DNA from 2 places in the Bacillus paramobilis genome. Region 1 is predicted to be linked to the other one. Evidence: riboswitches for the same ligand, from Rfam matches in the RefSeq annotation. Region 1 holds a riboswitch; the other holds the start of a gene.
The links. Region 1 has a riboswitch for S-adenosylmethionine ahead of AABL52_RS25260 (methionine ABC transporter ATP-binding protein). Riboswitches for the same ligand answer to the same signal wherever they lie in the genome.
Positions count from the first base shown of each region.

Region 2: linked by a shared signal. The riboswitch ahead of AABL52_RS06165 (bifunctional homocysteine S-methyltransferase/methylenetetrahydrofolate reductase) and the one ahead of AABL52_RS25260 (methionine ABC transporter ATP-binding protein) in region 1 are both predicted to bind S-adenosylmethionine.

Region 1 covers NZ_CP151108.1:4,945,129-4,951,098, forward strand. Annotated here, with positions in the region: gene AABL52_RS25250 (MetQ/NlpA family ABC transporter substrate-binding protein) at 1-113, opposite strand, end outside; gene AABL52_RS25255 (methionine ABC transporter permease) at 135-800, opposite strand; gene AABL52_RS25260 (methionine ABC transporter ATP-binding protein) at 790-1,809, opposite strand; SAM riboswitch class I at 1,933-2,037, opposite strand; gene AABL52_RS25265 (cysteine hydrolase family protein) at 2,430-2,993, shown strand; gene AABL52_RS25270 (hypothetical protein) at 3,226-3,375, opposite strand; gene pruA (L-glutamate gamma-semialdehyde dehydrogenase) at 3,562-5,109, opposite strand; gene AABL52_RS25280 (TSUP family transporter) at 5,262-5,970, opposite strand, start outside.
Region 2 covers NZ_CP151108.1:1,183,866-1,189,835, forward strand. Annotated here, with positions in the region: gene metI (cystathionine gamma-synthase/O-acetylhomoserine thiolyase) at 1-220, opposite strand, end outside; SAM riboswitch class I at 314-423, opposite strand; SAM riboswitch class I at 628-737, shown strand; gene AABL52_RS06165 (bifunctional homocysteine S-methyltransferase/methylenetetrahydrofolate reductase) at 808-2,640, shown strand; gene metH (methionine synthase) at 2,640-5,970, shown strand, end outside.

The sequences.
Region 1 (5,970 bases):
GTTCCAGTTACACCAATGCGGACTGTTTTCTCTTTTGCTCCTGCATCCGAGCAGCCGCTTAACACTGAAATCCCTACAATTGTTGATAATGCAAATGCTAAAATTTTCTTCATTTCTTTTTCCCCTCTTTCCTTTTATGATCTGCGTAAAAAGACTTTCGCAAAGTAGTTTCCTAAGTTTTGAGCTACCTGTACGAGAATAATAAGTAAAACGACCGTTACGAACATAACTGATGTATCAAAACGTTGATAACCATATGTCATTGCCAAGTCACCAAGACCGCCACCACCGACAAGCCCAGCAACTGCAGAAAATTCAATTAAACCAACTGTCATAAACGTAACACCTAAAATCAATGGCGCTAACGCTTCTGGCACAAGGATTTCAAAAACAATTCTAATTGGTGAAGCCCCCATCGCTTGAGCTGCTTCAATGACTCCCTTTGGAACTGAAACAAGATTTGTTTCAACCATTCTAGCAATACCAATTGATGCAACTAACGTCATCGGAAAGATTGCTGCTGCTGTTCCAATCGTCGTTCCGATAACACTTCTTGTTAGTGGGCTTAAAGCTACTAAGAAGATAATGAATGGAACCGGACGAATTGTGTTAATAATGATATTAAGAATAGAAAAGACCCATTTATTTTCTAAAAAGTTCCCTTTTCTCGTTACATATAACAGTAAACCTAGAGGTATACCAAGAATTGTAGCGAATATAAGGGTTACAATTACCATTAAGAGGGTATCCCCCGTCGCATCTACTATGCGGGGCCAAAATATACTCCAATCAACTCGCATGAGCTTCTACCTCCTTCAGCTGCACTTGCAGTCTTAGATGTTGTAATGCTTTTTGAATTTCTTTTTGCTCACCTTGCAGTTCTACAAGTAGATTTCCAAATAGCACATTTTGAAGTTCAATAATATTTCCGTAAAGCACGTTTACATCGACGTTATAGTTTTTTGCGATATATGATAGTACTGGTTGCCCTGTCTCCTCACCAGTAAATGTTAAGCGATAAATCTGTCCTCCGTTTTGAATTTTCGCTAGAACACTTTCTGGTAAATGATCATTAATAATAGAACGTACAAAGTTTTGAGTCGTCTTTGTTTTCGGTTGTGTGAAAACGTCAAACAGTTTTCCTTCTTCAATAACTTTCCCCTTCTCCATAACAGCTACACGATGACATACTTCTTTCACAACGTGCATTTCATGTGTAATAAGAAGAATTGTTACATTGTATTCTCGATTAACTTTCCTTAATAAGTTTAATATCTCTGTCGTTGTTTCTGGATCTAAAGCTGATGTTGCCTCATCACATATAAGAATATCCGGTGATGTTGCAAGTGCTCTTGCAATACCAACACGTTGTTTTTGACCACCCGATAGTTGCTCTGGATAATAGTCTGCTTTATCTTCTAATCCTACAAACTTCAGCAGTTCATTTACTCTTTCTTTTATCTCATTCTTTGGTACTTTCGCTAATTTTAATGGATAAGCAATATTTCCAAACACTGTTCTTGAATTAAATAAATTAAAACTTTGAAAAATCATCCCGATTCTTTGTCTTAGCTTCCGTAATTCTTTCGTCGATAACGATGTAATATCTTTATCATCTATTGAAATCGTTCCAGCTGTTGGTCTTTCTAGCATATTTACTAATCGTAACAATGTACTCTTTCCAGCACCACTAAAACCGATAATACCGAAAATTTCACCTTTCTTAACGGATAATGTTACGTCCTCCACCGCATGAACTGATTGCCCACCTGATTCATATACTTTACTTACATTGTTAAAAGAAATCATTTTTTCCCCTCCTATACGCTGTAAAACCTTGAAGTAGAGCTTTCGAGGTAAAATAAAAAGTGCTCTCCTTCTTATCAACCATAAAGATAAGAAGGAGAGCACTTATATGTACTCGTTCACATCTTCTCATCTTCCAAGCCTTTATAGGCTTGCTGGAGTTAGCACGGTATTAAAAAACCCGTTGCTGAGGTATCGTAGGGCCAGTCCCTCCACCTCTCTGGATAAGAATGTATCGATTTAATTGTCGTTTAATTAATTCTCATTATAGAACTCAGAATAATAAGAGTCAATACATTTTTTAGAAAAATATTAATTATTTCTCTATTAAAATTTTCAAATAAAAAATCACATACAATAGTAATTTTTAAAGTTATGTTAAATTCCCTTCCCTCATATTTTTTAAAAGGAGAATCCTCTCTATAAAGTGAAACTATAATCAGTGGGGGTTTTGTTCATCCCCCACTGATTATTAGTTGAACCAATCGGACATTTACGGACAGTTGATCTCCCACCTAACTTCTTTGCTCCAGCCGAATTTTGAGGTGGGAGTTTTACTGCCCGTTAATGTCGGATAAATTGAATACCATTATTTGAATATGAAATCGGAGGAAGATAAATATATGAAAACAGCTCTTTTACTCGTTGATATTCAAAATGATTATTTTCCACATGGAAAAATGGAATTGCGTAATCCAGTAGAAGCAAGCGAATATGCTAGTCAGTTACTACAATTCTTTAGAAAGAAAAACGAACCTATTTTTCATATCCAACATGTAGCAATTAAAGATGACGCTACTTTTTTCCTACCCAATACAGAAGGTGTACATATTCATGAAAGCGTACGCCCACTTAGAGAAGAAACCGTTATACTCAAACATTATCCAAATAGTTTTCGCGAAACCGATCTTCTAGAACGATTACAACGTTTAGATATTGAGCACGTCGTCATATGCGGGATGATGACCCATATGTGCATTGATGCTACCGTAAGGGCTGCTTTTGATTTCGGCTTTCCATGTACCGTTATACATGACGCTTGTGCTACAAAAGATCTTTCTTTTAAGAATGCTACGATACCAGCCGTTTATATTCATAACACAATTTTGGCTAGTTTAAATGGAGTATATGCAAATGTAATGAGTACAGAGGAGTTTTTGGCTACAAAAAAACACTCCCTTCAGTGAGCAAAACCGAAAAGAGTGTTTCTTGTCAAACCATAGATTTTCTTTCAAATTGTATTATACAGGAAATCCTTAAAATGAATACTAAAAAATATGACTAATAAGTCAACTTTTCTCGTTGTTTTGTTTCTATTTACATGTTTATCCCGATATTAATAGGGTTTAGCTAGTTCTAATTACCAAAAGGTAATATGTGGTAATTAGAACTGGTTTCTCCTATCAAAAACGTAACATATTATTTATCTGTTTGTTTTTGCTTCTTTTTCAAATACTCCGCACGCAAATTTTCAATTTGCTGCTTTTTATCAAATTTGGCAGGCGTCTGTTTTTCATGAAACTTTGCCACAGCTACCTGACTCTTGTAATCCAATTGATATTTTCCCACTTTGTTCACCTACTTTTCTTGTCCTTAAAGAGAATCTATTCAACAAATATAATATATCTTATTTACTGAAGTAAACCTTATTACCTTATTAGTTTTTCTAAGTATATCTATCTTAATCCACATATAGAAAGTTTTTCAAAAAAAAAAGAGATCTTCGCAGACTGCGAAGATCTCTCCTACTATTTCTTATAAAGTTTCAGAAGTAGTTTTTGCTTGCATGTGAAGTGCTAAGTAGTCAGGGCCACCAGCTTTAGAGTCTGTACCAGACATGTTAAAGCCACCGAATGGTTGGTAACCTACGATTGCACCAGTACATCCACGGTTAAAGTATAAGTTACCCACATGGAATTCTTCACGTGCTTTTTCAATATGGTCACGGTTATTAGTAACAACAGCACCTGTTAAACCGTATTCTGTATTGTTTGCAATTGCTAGTGCATGATCAAAGTCTTTTGCTTTACAGAATGCTACTACTGGTCCGAAGATTTCTTCTTTCATTAAGCGAGCATCTTCTGCAACGTCAGCAACGATTGTTGGTTGGATGAACCAGCCTTTAGAATCGTCTCCTTCGCCACCTGCTAAGATTCTACCTTCTTCTTTACCAATTGCAACATAGCTCATTACTTTATCGAATGCAGCTTGGTCATTAACAGGACCCATGTTTGTACCTAATACAGCTGGGTTAGCAACTGTTAATTCTTTCGTTAATTCAACAGCACGATTTAATACGTGATCGTATACATCTTCATGGATTACTGCACGAGAACATGCAGAACATTTTTGTCCTGAGAATCCGAATGCTGATGCAACGATAGATTTAGCTGCTAATTCAAGATCTGCTTCTTTATCAACAACAATTGTATCTTTACCACCCATTTCAGCGATAACGCGTTTTAACCAAATTTGGCCTGGGTTTACTTTCGCTGCACGCTCATAAATACGGATACCTACATCACGAGATCCAGTGAAGCTCACGAAACGTGTACGAGGGTGATCTACTAAGTAGTCACCAACTTCAGAACCATTACCTGGAACGAAGTTTACTACGCCAGCTGGTAAGCCAGCTTCTTCTAATACTTCCATGAATTTCGCTGCTACTACAGGAGTTGTACTAGCTGGTTTTAGTAATACTGTGTTACCAGAAACTAAAGCAGCTGTTGTCATACCTGCCATAATTGCGAATGGGAAGTTCCAAGGAGAAATGATAACACCTACTCCTAATGGAATGTAAGAGAAACGATTATATTCAATTGGACGGCTTTCTACTGGAATACCGTCTTTTAATTTTAACATTTGACGACCATAATATTCCATAAAGTCGATTGCTTCTGCTGTATCAGCATCTGCCTCATTCCATGGTTTACCTGCTTCTTTTACAAGAATAGCAGAGAATTCATGCTTTCTGCGACGAACGATTGCTGCAGCGCGGAATAAAATGTCTGCACGCATTTCTGGCTTTGATTTTCTCCAAGTTTGGAATGTTTCATCCGCTACTTGCATTGCTTTTTCAGCTAACTCACGGCTTGCTTTTGAAACGCGACCAACAAGTTCCTCTTTATTTGCAGGGTTTACAGAAACAATTTTGTCTTCTGTAGTGATTTTTTCTCCCCCAATAATTAATGGATAGTCTTGTCCAAGATAAGATTCTACTTTCTTTAAACCTTCTTCAAACGCTAATTTGTTAGCCTCCACTGAAAAATCTGTAAATGGCTCATGTTTGTATGCTACTACCATTTTTTTAGCCTCCCCTTAGAAAAACGTTTACATTTTACAACATTATTCTACACGATAATTTAGATTTATTCAAATATTCCTAGACTTATATTTTAAAAATTAATTAATTTTTAAAATATAATAAAAAAATAGAGTTATACATACGTATAACTCTACAAAATATGAGTATATTCCAAAATGTTTTTTCCAATCAATAAAATAGTTACTAATAAAAATAAAGTTCTTACATATCCAACACCTTTTTGGACTGCAAACTTTGATCCAAAATAAGCGCCAAAAATCATCGATAATCCCATAATAATACCGTATTCAAAATGAATTACGTCTAAAAATAAAAAAGTAATTAAAGATACGATATTACTAACAAAGTTCAAAAGTTTTCCAGATGCTGCTGCTTGAATAAAATCCAAACCAATTAATAAAAATGCAAAAATTAAAAAGGATCCTGTCCCTGGTCCAAAAAATCCATCGTAAAACCCTATCATTAAAATAACAAAGAAAAATATTAATGTTTTTCTTTTCGTCATCTTCTTATAGGTAGATACACTTCCCCAATCTTTTTTTACAATAATATAAATAGCAATACACACCAACATCACAAGCACTAACGGACGTAAAATATCCGGCGGAATAAACTTTACTACTAAAGCACCTGCGACCGCCCCTATAATAGTTAACGGGATTAACTTTCCTACAATTTTAAAATCGACCTTTCCTGATCGAATAAAATAAATTGCACTCGTAAACGTCCCCATCGTTGCCGCTAATTTATTTGTTGCAATTGCCGAAGCTGGTGGTAAACCAACAAACATAAGTGCAGGAAGCGAAATTAATCCTCCACCGCCAACAACTGAATCAATA
Region 2 (5,970 bases), 1.5 Mb from region 1:
AGCTACAGGCATAACCTTGTTCGCCGTATTCTAAGTCTGCGATTGCCTGTTCTAAAAGACCGCGAGTTGGATTTCCAGTTCGTGAATAGTCAAAACCAGTAGATTTACCAATTCCCTCGTGACGATAAGCAGTTGAGAAATAAACAGGCGGATTAACAGTTCCTGTTGTAGTTTCGCTCCGGTTTCCGATTTGTGCTAGTTTTGTTTCAATAGTTGACATGTAAAAATTCCTCCTTTTAAAGTTAACAATTAAGTGAATGTAAAATAAAAAAAGCCTTCTAAGAAGAAGGCTTTCGGTTTGAATAGAGTCTTCTTCTCATCTGTCAAATCTTTCACAATTTGCTGGAATTAGCACCTTATTAACAAATGTTAATGGTTGCTGAGGCGTCATAGGGCCAGTCCCTCTACCTCTCTAGATAAGAATGTTCGTATGAAATTTTATTATGTTTTTAACTTTACAACAAAAGATAATTGAATTGCAACTTTATTTTAAATAATTTTTATTTTTCCGCAAGTGTCATTGACTTTTGTATTTGTGCATGCTAAATTTATTAAAAAAATTAACAAACATTGTTAAAAGGGGAACGCATTTCCTTTTAGCTACATAAATAAAATAATAAAGACAAACTCTTATTGAGAGCGGTGGAGGGAAAGGCCCTGTGAAACCCGGCAACCTTCAAACGAAATGTTTGAAACGGTGCTAATACCTGCAAAACGATTGTTTTGCATAATAAGAGGAGGAACGATTATGTCCCCCTCTTCAAAGTGAAGAGGGGGTTTTTATATTGATAGAAATGAGGGAGATTTGTGAAATTACTAGATTTATTATCAAAAGGAATTGTAATAGGTGATGGTGCGGTTGGAACGTTATTACATTCACATGGTTTGCAAAGTAGTTTTGAAGAATTGAACATATCTGATCCAGATTTAATTATATCGATTCATAAGCAATATGTAGCTGCTGGGGCAGATGTAATTCAAACAAATACGTACGGAGCAAATGAAGCAAAATTGCGTATGTATGGTTTAGAAAATCAAGTTACTGAAATTAATAGAGCGGCAGTAAAATTGGCGAAAGCATCTGTTACAGATAGAAATGCAATTTTAGGAACAATTGGCGGTATGAAACATATCGGAGCTGTTACGACAACTGATATGGAGCGAGAATTTATGTTACTGGAGCAGGCAAGTGCATTACTAGAAGAACAGGTTGATGGACTGCTATTAGAGACTTTCTATGATGAGTTTGAATTACTTCATGCTGTTCAGGTGCTACGAAAACAAACGAATATTCCAATTGTAGCTCAATTAGCATTGCATGAGGCAGGCACAACTCAAAATGGAAATGATGTAAATGAAATATTAAAACAACTTCTAGATTACGGTGCAAATGTTGTTGGATTGAACTGCCAACTAGGACCGCTTCATATGACGGAAGCTTTTAAAATGATATCGATTCCGCAAAATGGCTACTTGTCAGCATATCCGAATGCAGGTCTCCCCAATTATGTGGAGGGACGTTACGTATATGAGGGAAGTCCAGCTTATTTCGAAGCGATGACACCGAAATTTATTGAGCAAGGTATTCGGTTATTAGGTGGTTGTTGTGGCACGACTCCAGAACATATTGAAAGTATGAAACGTGCTACTCTAAATGTTACGCCTGTAATAGAAAAGGATACGATTCAAAGACCGAAAGTAGTTCATACACACGAGAAACGTTCGAAAGCCCATGTCACATTAGCAGAGAAAGCAAAAAAACAAACGACAGTAGTAGTGGAATTAGATCCACCGAAAACATTAGATACGCAGCGATTTTTTGAAGGCGCAAGAGCATTGAAAAGAGCTGGAGCAGATGCTATTACTCTAGCAGATAATTCATTAGCATCGCCTCGCGTCTCGAATATGGCAATGGGGGCATTATTAACGAAGCATGATATTCCAGTATTGACGCATTTAACGTGTAGAGACCATAACGTCATCGGACTACAATCTCATTTACTAGGCTTATCAGCGTTAGGCATGGAAGAAGTGCTAGCTTTAACTGGAGATCCAGCACGCGTTGGTGATTTTCCAGGTGCCACTTCTGTATATGATTTGTCCTCTATTGAGCTCATTAAAATGATCAAAGAAATGAACGATGGGCGCTCCATTTTAGGGAAATCAATAGGGCCAGCAACAAGGTTTTCGGTGGGAGGTGCGTTTAATCCGCATGTAAGACATTTAAAAGCAGCGGTTAAGCGAATGGAACGGAAAATAGATGCTGGAGCGGAATATTTCTTAACACAGCCAATTTACGATATCGCGCTAATTGAAGAAGTGTATGAAGCGACAAAGCATTTGGAACAACCTATTTTTATTGGGATTATGCCACTAATAAGTAAACGGAATGCAGATTTTCTTCATTTTGAGGTGCCAGGAATTACGCTACCTGAAGAAATAAGGGAGAGAATGGATGGACATGAAACGAAAGAGGCAGCAATTGAGGAAGGGATTCGCATTTCACAAGAATTGATCGATGCAGCGATGAAATATTTTAACGGCATTTATCTTATTACACCATTTCTAAAATATGAAATTACAGAACATCTTGTTAAATATGTGAGAGAAAAGCAAGAAGTGAAAGAAGGTATTAACTGATGAAATGTATAGAAGAAAAATTACAAAATAACATCTTAATATTAGATGGTGCAATGGGAACAATGATCCAGCAAGAGGACTTAACTGCGGAAGATTTTGGAGGAGAAGAGTACGAAGGTTGTAATGAATATTTAGTAGAAACAAGGCCTGATGTCATTTTAAAGATTCATAAAGCTTATATTGAAGCTGGAGCGGATATTATTGAAACAAATACATTTGGGGCGACAAATATTGTATTAAGTGATTATGAGTTGTCGCATTTAGATGAGGAATTAAATGAGAAGGCGGCACGTTTAGCGAAGCAAGCGGTCAACGAAAGTGGGAAGGAAGTATATGTTGCGGGAGCAATGGGACCGACAACGAAAGCGATTAGTGTTACTGGTGGTGTGACGTTTGAAGAATTAATTGAAGCCTATACACGGCAGGCAAGAGGATTATTAAATGGTGGCGTAGATGTATTACTCGTTGAGACGAGTCAAGATATGCGTAACGTGAAGGCTGCTTATATTGGAATTCAAGCAGCTTTCGACGAGCTAAATAAAATTGTACCCATCATGATTTCGGGAACGATTGAACCGATGGGAACGACTCTGGCTGGGCAAACAATTGAGGCTTTTTACTTATCGGTAGAACATATGAAGCCATTGTCTGTTGGATTAAACTGTGCGACTGGTCCGGAGTTTATGAGAGACCATATTCGTTCCCTGTCTGATTTGTCGGAGTGTTACATTTCTTGTTACCCAAATGCAGGTCTTCCTGATGAAGATGGACATTATCATGAATCTCCATCTTCTCTCGCTGAAAAAGTGAAGCGATTTGCTGAAGAAGGATGGGTTAATATTATCGGTGGTTGTTGTGGCACAACACCAGAACATGTAAAAGCAATGAAATCTGCGTTAGCGTCTCTTAAGCCGCGTGAACAGCAAGAGAGAGCTGGGCATGGGGTTAGTGGATTAGAGGCACTTCAATATGATGATTCTATGAGACCGTTATTTGTTGGTGAAAGAACAAATGTTATTGGATCACGTAAATTTAAACGATTAGTAGCAGAAGGGAAATTTGAAGAGGCTGCTGAAGTCGCAAGAGCGCAAGTGAAGAAAAATGCTCATATTATTGATATTTGTATGGCAGATCCTGATCGCGATGAAATAGAAGATATGGAAAACTTCTTGGCAGAAGTTACGAAAGTGTTAAAAGTACCGATTATGATCGACTCAACAGATGAAAATGTGATGGAGCGAGCTCTTACTTATATTCAAGGAAAAGCTGTTATTAATTCAATTAATTTAGAAGATGGAGAAGAACGATTTAAAAAAGTGACGCCGCTTCTTCGGAAATATGGTGCTGCTATTGTTGTAGGAACAATTGATGAAGATGGTATGGCGGTTAGTGCAGAACGAAAACTTGAAATTGCGAAAAGAAGTTATGAGTTATTGACGACGAAATATGGTATACGCCCGTCAGATATTATTTTTGATGCACTTGTATTTCCTGTAGGTACAGGTGATGAAGAATATATTGGCTCGGCGACAGCGACGATAGAAGGAATTCGCCTTATTAAAGAAGCGTTACCAGAGTGTTTAACGATTTTAGGTGTAAGTAATATATCATTTGGTTTACCACCAGCTGGACGCGAAGTATTAAATTCCGTCTTTTTATATCATGCAACGAAAGCAGGGTTAGATTATGCGATTGTGAATACGGAAAAATTAGAGCGGTATGCGTCAATTCCTGAGGAAGAAAAACGTCTTGCAGATGCATTGCTTTTTGAAACGACGCAAGAGACGTTAGAAAAATTTACAAACTTCTATCGCGTGGCAAAAAAGAAAGATGTCGTTATCCAAGAAACATTAACTCTTGATGAGCGACTAGCAAATTACATTGTAGAAGGTACGAAGCAAGGGTTACAAGAAGATTTAAGTCTTGCACTTACAGAAGGAAGAAAGCCTTTGGATATTATTAATGGCCCACTTATGACAGGAATGGATGAGGTGGGACGATTATTTAATAATAATGAGCTTATCGTTGCTGAAGTATTGCAAAGTGCTGAAAGTATGAAAGCTGCCGTAAGCTATTTAGAGCCACATATGGAATCTAGCGATAGTGCGAAAAAAGGGAAAGTATTATTAGCAACTGTTAAAGGTGACGTACATGATATTGGGAAAAATCTCGTTGAAATTATTTTATCGAATAACGGATATGAGATTATTAATTTAGGAATCAATGTTCGCTCGGATCGAATTGTACAAGAAGTACAAGAAAAGAAGCCTGATATTATTGGTCTTTCTGGTTTATTAGTAAAATCAGCGCAACAAATGGTAACGACTGCTGAAGATTTAAAAGCAGCAAATATTGATGTTCCAATCGTTGTAGGCGGGGCAGCGTTAACAAGAAAGTTTACAGATAATCGTATTTCACCATCATATAAAGGGCTCGTATGCTATGCGAGTGATGCGATGACTGGTCTTGATATTATTAATAAGCTTCAAAAGGAAGAAGAGCGTGAGAAGATGAAACAAGATAAAAAAGAGCGTCATCTTCATATCGTAGAAAAAGAGGAGAAGAAAGTAGAGATTCCAGCAGTAATTGAGCCATTACCGAAGGCAGAGGTTATAGTGCCTGATTCAACAAAGCGAATTGTATTACGTGATATTCCAGCCCTTCATCTCGCTCCATTTTTAAATAGACAGATGTTACTTGGACATCACCTTGGATTAAAAGGAAGTGTGAAGAAGCTTCTGCGAGAGGGAGATAAAAGAGCACACGAATTAAATGATTTAATAGACGAATTATTACAGGAAGGGCAATCTTGGTTAAAACCGAAAGCAGTGTATCAATTTTTCCCAGCGCAAAGCGACGGACAAAATATTGTAATATATGATCCAGAAGATCATACGCGTGTTATAGAGCGTTTCACATTCCCTAGACAAGGAAAAGCACCATATCGTACGTTAGGTGATTATTTACGCTCAGTTGGAGATGAGATGGACTATGTTGCTTTTCTATCTGTTACGGTTGGGGAAGGCGTTCGGGATATTGCTGAAGAGTGGAAGGCGAAGGGTGATTATTTACGCAGTCATGCCATTCAATCGTTAGCGCTTGAACTAGCAGAAGGACTTGCTGAAAAAACACATATGCTCATTCGTGATCGCTGGGGTATTCCAGATTCACCAGAACTGACGATGGAAGAACGTTTCCGTACGAAATATAGAGGGATACGCGTGTCCTTCGGTTATCCAGCATGTCCAGAACTTGCGGATCAAGAAAAGTTATTTCGCCTTATTCATCCAGAAGAAATAGGTATTTCATTAACGGAAGGATTTATGATGG